DNA from 3 places in the Cupriavidus sp. 291-E7 genome. Region 2 is predicted to be linked to each of the others. Evidence: riboswitches for the same ligand, from Rfam matches in the RefSeq annotation. Region 2 holds a riboswitch; each other region holds the start of a gene.
What was found. A riboswitch is a leader RNA that binds a small molecule or an ion and turns the genes downstream of it on or off. The one in region 2 is predicted to bind cobalamin.
Positions count from the first base shown of each region.

Region 1: another riboswitch for cobalamin. It lies ahead of AC3FLX_RS25195 (TonB-dependent receptor); the one in region 2 lies ahead of AC3FLX_RS21890 (CbtB domain-containing protein).
Region 3: another riboswitch for cobalamin. It lies ahead of AC3FLX_RS03595 (TonB-dependent receptor plug domain-containing protein); the one in region 2 lies ahead of AC3FLX_RS21890 (CbtB domain-containing protein).

Region 1 is NZ_JBYOJV010000017.1:10,257-13,526, forward strand. Features, by position in the region: gene AC3FLX_RS25195 (TonB-dependent receptor) at 1-1,320, opposite strand, end outside; cobalamin riboswitch at 1,367-1,615, opposite strand; gene AC3FLX_RS25200 (aldehyde dehydrogenase (NADP(+))) at 1,814-3,270, opposite strand, start outside.
Region 2 is NZ_JBYOJV010000013.1:33,063-36,332, reverse strand. Features, by position in the region: gene acnA (aconitate hydratase AcnA) at 1-420, opposite strand, end outside; gene AC3FLX_RS21900 (hypothetical protein) at 673-1,092, shown strand; gene AC3FLX_RS21895 (histidine phosphatase family protein) at 1,086-1,661, opposite strand; adenosylcobalamin-variant (AdoCbl-variant) riboswitch at 1,689-1,767, shown strand; gene AC3FLX_RS21890 (CbtB domain-containing protein) at 1,810-2,025, shown strand; gene AC3FLX_RS21885 (CbtA family protein) at 2,038-2,766, shown strand; gene AC3FLX_RS21880 (2OG-Fe(II) oxygenase) at 2,774-3,270, opposite strand, start outside.
Region 3 is NZ_JBYOJV010000002.1:143,986-147,255, forward strand. Features, by position in the region: RNA gene ssrS (6S RNA) at 1-70, opposite strand, end outside; gene AC3FLX_RS03585 (cell division protein ZapA) at 389-712, opposite strand; gene AC3FLX_RS03590 (hypothetical protein) at 709-1,029, opposite strand; cobalamin riboswitch at 1,235-1,542, shown strand; gene AC3FLX_RS03595 (TonB-dependent receptor plug domain-containing protein) at 1,618-3,270, shown strand, end outside.

The DNA.
Region 1 (3,270 bases), on a different contig from region 2:
CGGCGACGTGACGATGCCCGGCGGGCTGAAGAACAGGCCCGGATCGAAGTTATACGCATTGACCGTGGACGTACCGCCGTACGGCGAGTTGTTCGAATGCGTGAAGTTGATCTTGTTGATATCGAAGCCGACGGTCGTCGCGTTCTCCATCCCGAACAGCTTGCTCTTGACCGTCATGTCCGCGCGGTTGCCCACCTGCTCCTGGTCGTGCAGGATTTCCAGGTAATCGGTACGCCGCACCTGCGAGGTGGCCGGCAGGAACGCGTAGGTCTCGCTGTCGCGCCAGTGCCGGTGGCTGGTCAGGTAGTAGAACTGGTTACGCACCGTGACGCGGTCGTTCGGCGTCCATTCGGCATTCAGGCGCGTCCAGCGGTCGCGATAGCTGATCTGGGCATCGCCGACGTTGTAGTTCTTCTTGCGCAGCGACGTGTCCAGGCTGCCATTGACCAGCGGCGTGCCAAAGTACTGCTGCGGATGTTGCGTGCCGTCGGCATAGGACAGCGTCAGGTTGAAGTCCGGGTTGACGTCCAGCCGCACCGACGCAGACACCATCAGGTTGTTCGAATCGCCCCGCTCGACCCAGCCGGCCGAGCGGTTGTACGCCGTGGCAAAGCGGTACGACAGGTTGTCGTTGACCTTGCCGCCGCTATCGAACGCTACGCGGGCGGTCTTCTCTGTGCCGCCGGTGATCTGCAGTTCGTTCTCGATGGGGCCACGGATCGGCTTTTTCTGCACCACGTTGACCACGCCGCCGATGGCACCTTCGCCATACATCACTGATGCCGGCCCGCGCAGCACTTCGATGCGATCCACCGACCAGGTATCGAACGGGAACGTGACGGTGCCCGAGGCCACGTACATGCGCGTGCCGTCGAGCAGTTGCATGACCGAACCCTGGCCGGAAAAACCGCGCGCCGTCAGCGACGTGCCGCCGTTGCCGGGCGCGGGATTGCCCGTGATGCCGGTAGCGCGTGTCACGGCTTCGCGCACGGACTGATCGCCGCGCGCGCGAATCGTCTCGCCGCTGATCACTTCGACGCTGGCCGGGGTTTCCAGCGGCGTCAGGCCCAGACGGCTGCCGGTGTATTCGGGCTTCGACAGCGCCAGGCCGGGCGGGTCGATCTGGGCGGACTCGCTGACCGTGACGGCCGGCAGGGTCGGATGCTTGGGGTCGGATGCGGATTCCTGTGCCAGTGCACAAGGGATATTGAAACTGGCCACCGTGCCAACGGAAGCGACCAGTGCACGCGAGCGACGCCCACGTGCGTGACGCGACGAGATTTCGGCCGTGCGCGAGCGGCTGGCGGTATGCGCGGACAAGTTGTATTTCATCGTGAAGCCGAGCGACCCCGCCCGGGCAAATGGATAGCGATGATGACAACAGGCCGGTATCCGGGCTTGCAGGCTGGAAGCGTCTGCTTCCGGGACGCCATCGTCTTCCCACGCCAGCGAAGCTTTTGCGCAGTGACTGTCGATCCGACAACCGAGGATCGACATGATGGTTCCCAAACCTGCTTACCGTTGCGGGGGCAGCACAGGCTGGCCGCTAGTGCGCGGCGTTCCTGTTTCCCGTTTAACCCGCGAAATCGCTCGCGGGCACCTGCATCACGTACGGCACGTCAGGGGGACGCACCGCGGGGCGCATTTTACTCGTAACCGTTGGTGACTTGCGCCGTCTGGTGTCAGAAACAACACCATCTGGACACGGAAAAGCGTCAATCCGACGGAATTTGCGTCAGATTTGGCATCTCCAGCACGAAGTGCCGTTCAGGTTCGTGATGCAGGCCATCCTCAAGTCGCGCCGGCTTCACCGCTACGCCACGATCGGGTCGCGCGTGCGCGCGCCATTCACGAGCCGGTCGATGCGGAGCGGATTGGCATTCCGCAGCGCCACCGGTAGCAGCGCGTCGTCCATGTTCTGGAAGCAGACGGGCCGCAGGAAGCGGTCGATGGCCAGCGTGCCCACCGAGGTGCCGCGCGCGTCGGACGTCGCGGGATACGGGCCGCCGTGCACCATCGCATCGCACACCTCGACGCCGGTCGGATAGCCGTTGACCAGCAGCCGCCCCGCCTTGTGCTCCAGCGCCGCAACCAGTGGCGCGGCCTCCGCCAGGTCTTCGGGGTCCGCGATCAGTGTTGCCGTCAACTGCCCCTGCAGCGCGTCGATGGCACGCCGCAGCGCGTCGGCATCTTCGAGCACCACCAGGACCGTGCAAGGTCCGAAAACTTCCCGCTGCAAGCGGCCATCGGGTTGGAACAGTAATGCGGCGTCGGCCTGCCAAAGCTCGGCGGAAGCCTGGCCGGGATGTGCCGGAGCGGCCGCCAGCAAGGCCATACCCTGCGTATCGGCAAACTTCCGCACCCCATCGACGTAGTGCTGCAATCCCGCTGCATTGAGCATCGTCTGCGCGGGCGAGGCGCCGATGGCTGTCTTGAAATGCGCGACAAACGCGTCGAGCGCGGCCGAGCGGATACCCAGGACCAAGCCCGGGTTCGTGCAGAACTGCCCGGCCCCCTGCGTGACCGACGCGGTCAGCTCGGCCGCGATGTCCGCGCCCCGCCGCGCCAGGGCCTGGGGCATCAGAATCAGCGGATTGACGCTGCTCATCTCGGCAAACACGGGGATCGGATGCGGACGGGCCGCGGCCATATCGCAAAGCGCGCGGCCGCCACGCAGCGAACCCGTGAAGCCGACCGCGCGGATCTCGGGATGCTTGACCAGATGCTCGCCAACGCGGTCGCCGAAGATCATGTTGAAGACGCCGCGCGGCATCTCCGTGGCCTCCGCCGCGCGCACCACGATGTCGGCGATCACCGACGCCGTCGCCATGTGACCCATATGGGCCTTGAACACCACCGGGCAGCCGGCCGCCAGCGCCGACGCGGTATCGCCACCGGCCGTGGAGAACGCAAGCGGGAAATTACTGGCGCCGAACACGGCCACCGGTCCGATGCCGATGCGGTATTGCCGCAGGTCGGCGCGCGGCAGCGGCGTACGCTGCGGCATGGCCTGGTCGATGCGCGCACCCAGGAAATCGCCGCGCCGCAGCACGGATGCGAACAGCCGCAACTGGTTGCTCGTGCGTGCGCGCTCCCCCGCAATGCGCGCGGCCGGGAGTCCGGTTTCCTGGCAGACCAGCGCGATGAACGCATCATCGAGCGCGTCGATGCCGTCGGCCACAGCGTCCAGGAAGCGAGCCCGCTGCGCCGGCACCAGCGAACGAAACGCGGGATAAGCCGCCGCCGCGGCGCGCGCGGCCGCGTCCACTT
Region 2 (3,270 bases):
GATGCGAAGGTTCTGCGAGGCTGCGTCGGGCTGTGCGAATGCCTCGACGGCCAGCGAGTGATCGACCGACGAGTCGACGGGAAGCACCGGATTGAGCGCGTCGGGGTCCGCGCCCGCTTCGGCCAGGGCATCGCGCATGGCCGCGATATCGACCAGCGCCGGGGTGCTCGTGGTGTCGTGCATCAGCACGCGGCCAGGTTGGAACGCAATTTCCGATTCGCTCGTGCCGGTATCGAGCCATGCCACGACGGCCGCGATGGCTTGCGCGCGCTCGTCGCCTTCCAGGTTGCGTGCGGCGTTTTCCAGCAGCAGGCGCAGCACGACCGGCAATCGCGCCAGTGACGCGCCAAGCATTCCGGGTAGATCCAAATAGCGATAAGTGATGTCGCCAGCGCAGAACTGGCCTTCCGATGGAGTCATGTCGCAGGCGGGAGCGATTTGTGGTGACCTGCATTTTGCATATGTATCTGTAAAAATGCAAAAGAAGCGTGAAACCTGCCGTGAGTCTTGCTCCCGGATGCCCTGGCGCGATGGCCCGACCGGTCCGCCCCGTTTGGAGCGCAGCCAAGCCCCAGCCTCGGAATGCCGGTCACCTTGCCCTTTTGGCCAATGGAGCGGGGAGGGAGCGGAAGCTAGCATCGGATCGACTGTATCTTCCGCACAGGAGACGCCATGACCCAGTCCATGCGCCTTGTCACCCCGTTGTGCCTTGCCGCCGTATTGCTGACCGCCTGCAATACGGCGCCGATTCCACCGGGCAAGACCGTGCCGATCCAGGCGGCGCTCGACTCGATTACCAGTGACATGTGCGCATTCCAGCAGCGGTTCGCGCAGTCGCCGCAGGGCAAGGCCGTGGGCGTGGACGCCTATACCGTCGAGCTGGTGTTGACCGTCGATGCGGCAAAGCAGCCGCCGGTGTCGGTCGCGCCCGATATCGCATTCATGCCGACGGTCACCTACGGCAATACGCTGATGATGGCCAAGGACAGCCGGCTGGTTGTCACTTTCCGGAATACCGGGCAGGGCGGTGCAACCCAGTGTCCGCCGCCGCCAGCGGCGCCACTGGCTCCGCCGTCCGCGCCGCCTCAGTAGCGCGAGAGCGGCACCGCGACGGCCGACACGCGCCACTTGCCGGACTGGCTTGACAGCATCGTCAGCGTCAGCGGCGCAATGTCCAGCTGCATCGCCGCCTGAGCCGGGGCGCCCAGGACGTGCACGACGATGGCCCGGATCACGCTGGCATGGGTCACGGCCAGTGCATGCCCTGGCGCGCGGCGCGCCAGCCATTGCCCGGCCCGCCCGATGACGGCCTGCTGCGATTCGCCGCCGTGCGCGTCCATGCCGGGATCGGCGAGCCAGGCGGCAATCCCGTCTGGCTCCGTCGCGGCGAGCGCCTTCAGCGATAGCCCCGACCACCGGCCGTAATCGACCTCGCGCAAGGCATCGTCGATGGCCGCGTCAAAACCCAGCGCCTGTGCGGTGGCGCGTGCGCAGGCCATCGGACTTGTCAACACGTGGTCCCATTTGCCGAGCGGACGTGCGATATCGAGCGCGGCCAGTTGCGCGGCGTCGGCGGCTTCCAGCGGATCATCGGCCGGAAACCGGCCGGCGCGGATGGCGGCGGTCGCGGGTACGCAGAGCAGGGAGATGCGGGTTGTCATGCGGTTGGCCTTGGAGTCGTCTAGAATGCACGGATTCCGAGGAGGGGAAGCCGGTGAGATTCCGGCACGGTCGCGCCACTGTGAAAGTCAGACCTTCTCTTCGAGCCACGATCCATGACAGGACGCGTCATCCTCAAGGAGAAATCTCATGCACGCAAGTGCCATTGCCTCGCCGGCCGCCATCGCGCCGGTTTCGATCCCCGTCCGCGAACTGCTGCCCTGGGCTATTTTTGGCGGCATGCTGCTGCTTCTGGCCATCTACTTCGTTGGTGTGGAAGAAGGCGCCGCCGCCATCTTCAATACCATGTACGTGCATGAGTTCGTGCACGACGGCCGCCACCTGCTTGGTTTTCCCTGCCACTGAGGAAATCCGTCAATGGTAAGAAGTCTGCTGGTCCGCGGCATGCTCACGGGCTTTCTGGCCAGCTTGCTGGCCTTTGGTTTTGCGCGCGTGGTCGGTGAGCCGCAGGTGGAAGGCGCCATTGCATTCGAAGAGCAGGCGGCCCATGCGATGGGCGGCAGCCATGCGCACGAAATGCCTGAACTGGTCAGCCGCGATGTACAGGCCGGGGCTGGGCTGTTCGTCGGCGTCGCCGTATTTGGCAGCGCGCTGGGCGGGCTGTTCTCGCTGGTCTTTGCCTTTGTCTACGGCCGCATTGGTGCGTTGGGCGCGCGGACGACCTCCGTGCTGCTGGCGCTGCTCGGCTATGTGGCAATCGTGCTGGTGCCGTTTCTCAAATATCCGCCCAATCCGCCGGCGGTGGGCGACCCATCGACGATCGGGCTTCGTACCGCGCTGTTCTTCACGATGATCGGTGTGTCGCTGGCGGCGATGGCAGTGGCCGTCGTGGCGGCGCGCAGGGTTTTCGCCAGCCGCGATGCGTGGACGATGTGGGTCGGTACCGGTGCGATCTTTGTTGTGCTGACCGTGATCGTGCATGCGCTGCTGCCCGAGATCAACGAGGTGCCCGACCATTTTCCCGCCACGCTGCTCTGGCAGTATCGTGTGGCGGCGTTCGGCATGCAGGCGGTGCTGTGGGCCGCGCTCGGGCTGATCTTTGCGCGGCTGGTTCAACCGCTGATGGTGCCGCGCTCGGCGCGCTAGGCGTCCGTCACATCATTGCGCTCCGCGCATCTTCGGCAGCGGACACGAAGCGCCGCTGCCGCATCCACTTCGTCGCCACCCATTTCTCTCCGCGCAGCACTTCGGCGGCGGCATGCAATGTGCGTCCGTCAAGCTGGCCGCCGTCGTCGCAATACTCGAAGTACAGCGCATTGCCCTTGCGCGGCACGACCGACAGGCCGATTTCGGGGAAGACCGTCTCGCCGCCCTCGGCCACGTCGTTCAGGTAGATCACCATCGTGCTGACGCGCTGGCCGCTGCGCGCGATCGATGCCCGGTTGGCGGCGTTGTCCGGCATCAGGAAATCGAAATGCGGGCGGCTCTGCGCGCCGCGTGTGTAGTGCAGTACCTGCAGGCCTTCGCCGTTTTCCACCGGCATCCGCATCAGCGCCGATACACGCGCGTCGATCGTCGCCAGTAGCGGCGTTTCCGCAAGACGGAAGAACATGCCCTGGCTGCTGCGGTCCCGACTGACCACGTGCTCGC
Region 3 (3,270 bases), on a different contig from region 2:
CATGATCCCGCACCATGCAATGCATATCGGTTCAAGGAGTTTATGACCCTCACGAACCAGGCAGGGAAACTGTCAAACGTCTGACTTTGGCTCCTGTGCGTGCAACACGCTTGGGATGTCAGACGTTTGCCGTTTCAAACTAGGATGGGATGGAAACGGCGGCCAGGCACGATAACCCGACCATCCAACTGCGTCGGTCGCTCGCGCCGCGCAGTGGCTCCACTATACACCGCGACGTGAGTCATACCAAGCCGGACGTGTCGCGTCGTTACATTTTCCACAACACCCCTCACAATGCTGGCCTGTGCGCGGCACCGGCTTCACATGCACGTGATATGTGGCCATCGCCGCGCAATTCAAGTGCCGCCAGCAGGGTCTTTTTTACGGTTCAGCGTGTACCCACGTGCGCGTACTGGCGCAAGGCCTCGTCGGCGCGCTCGTTGAGTTCGCGGATACGCGCTCGGACAGCGTCCACGGGAATCGTGCCATCCTCTTCCTGTTTGCGGCGGATCGCCAGCAGATCGGAGGCAATGCTGATGGCCGCCATCACGGCCACGCGCTCCACGCCCTTGGCCGCCACGCTGCCCTTGAGCTTGTTCATCTTGTCGTCGACCAGTGCCACTGCCTCCAGCAGCGCGGCCTCGTTATCCGGCGAGATCGCAAAGCGATAGGGCTGGCCGGCGATGTTCACTTCCACTTGCTTGTTGCTCATGCATGTTCTCCGGGGGCTTGCTGCGAACCTTCCGACGTGGCGCGCGCACCTTCGCCAAGCAGGTCGAGCTGACGCGCATCGCTGGCCGTGGGCAGCTTGTCCAGGATGGACTGGATGCGCAACTGGGCTTCCTCGATCTTGATATTGAGCAGCTCGCGGTCGGCCGCCATAGCTTCGCGGTCCGCGCGCAACTGGCCCGCCTCGGCCTGCAGGCGGTCGATCTCCGCGCGCAGCCGCTGGTTTTCCGCCGCCAGGGTGTCCGCGTGATGCAGCACGCGTCCAATCTTGGCGGCCAGTTGTTCGAGTTCGTTGAGCATAGTGCCTGTCGTGTCCGGTAGGAGTAAGGGTCAGGTTTCGGGATTCTAGCCGATGCACGCGCCGGGGCTACCGCCAACGCGCCCGGTGAGACTTGTGTGTCGCACGGAAGTTGCACCGATCTGCGGTGAACGGCGCGATTTCGCGTGTCAACCACGGATATCGGCAACTTGATGCGTCGCATTGACGTCAACTTTGAAACTCCCTACACTCGCGCACGTTCCAGGTGCTCGCGGCCCCCTTACGCAGGGGCCGCAGTTCAACGGGAAACAGGGAGCCGGGGTGCCGTTGCCATATTGGAAGTTGGAAGTGACCAATCTGGAGACAAGCGGAGCAGGCCAACCTGTGCTGCCCCCGCAACGGTAAGCGACCGCGAACATGCTTTGAGAAAGCGTGGCTCGCAGGGCTGGCCCAGCGCCACTGATCCGGATCCGTCAGTCATCTGGCGATCCGATCGGGAAGGCGGCCTGCCTGATGTCGTCAGCCCGGATACCGGCCTGAAGAACGCGGGCGTCCGCTCCAACGCGGCACGCCAATTCGCCATATGGTCCGCGGGGGAACGGACCCGGCCGTTCTCATCCATCCTGCTCATGCGTTCCACGCTATCCAGGTCGACTGTCGCGGCAAGGCCGCCGGTTCGGCTATCCGCGCCCGCCATCATGGCGGCCGTCACCGTATTTTCCGCATCCCATGCTCCGGCCTTCGCGCAATCGGCGCCGGCCGAAGACGCGTCCCAGCCACAGTCGCTGGCGCCAGTGGTGGTTACCGCATCGCGCACCGCGCAACGCGTGACCGAGGCGCTGCCGCACACTACCGTGGTGACTCAGGAGGACATCGTCAATTCCCAGGCGCCGGATCTGCGCTCGCTGCTGCGCGGCCAGGCCGGGGTCGAGTTCGCCGTCAACGGCGGCATGGGGGCCAACACGTCGCTGTTCATGCGCGGCGCCAACTCGAACCAGGTGCTGATCCTGATCGATGGCGTGCGCGTTGCCGGTGTGAGCGGCGGCACGGCACAGATTGCCAACATCCTGCCCGATCAGATCGACCATATCGAGGTGGTGCGCGGCAACGTGTCGGCGTTGTACGGTTCGGATGCGATTGGCGGCGTGGTGCAGATCTTCACCAAGAACGGCGTGGGGCAGGCCCCGGCGGCCAATGCGCAGGTCGAGTACGGCAGTAACAACACACGCCAGGGCACGGTGGGCTACGGCGGCCAGATCGGCGATACGTCGTTCAATATCACCGGCTCGATGTTCAAGACCGATGGCTTTTCGTCGATCAACTATAACCAGTGGGCCGCCGCGAACGCCGCCGCGGTCCGGCGTGGCAATGGTCCGAACCCGAACGACAATCCCTACGAGAACAAGAGTGTTTCGGGCCAGGTGCGGCACAAGCTCACGCAGGACTGGGACGCCGGTTTTGCGGCGTACTACTCGAACAGCCAGCTGTCGTATGACAGCACCAGCGGCAAGCCGACTGACAATTTCACGATGGACAGCGAGCTCTACACGCTGTCGGCGTTCGTCAACGGCAAGGTGACATCGGCCTGGACCACGCACTTCAAGATTTCGCAGAGCGAAGACCGCAGCGAGGGCCGCAAGAACGGTCTGTTCGACAGCCTGTTCAGCACGCGCAACCGCCAGTTCAACTGGCAGAACGAATACGCGCTGACGCCCGACCACAAGCTGCTGTTCGGCACCGACTGGCTGCAGCAGACGCTGGCGTCCAGTTCGTACAACGCCCCGTCGCGCAATGTGTTCTCGGTCTATGGCGGCTATGAAGGCCGCATCGGCCAGCACCAGTTGCAGTTGAACGGACGCAACGACCACTATTCCGATTTCGGCAACCAGGGCAGTTTCTTTGCCGGCTACGGCTTCAACGTGACCGAGCAGGTCAAGCTGATCGCCAACGTCAGCAACGCCTTCCGCGCGCCGACGTTCAACGAACTCTATTTCCCCGGCTTCGGCCAGCCGAACCTGCAGCCCGAGCGTGCCAAGTCTGCCGAGGCGGGCGTGCAGGTCGATACCGCCAGTGCCGGCCTGCTGCGCGTGACGGCATTCGAAACGCGCTATGACGATCTGATCGTATCCACGGCGGTGGGCAGTGGCGTGTTTCTGGCGCAGAACGTGAACAAGGCCAAGGTGCAGGGTATCGAGGCATCGTGGCGTGCCACCGTCTGGGGCACCGATCTTGGCGCCAACGTGACCTTCCAGAATCCCGTCGATGAGTCCAGCAACACGCAA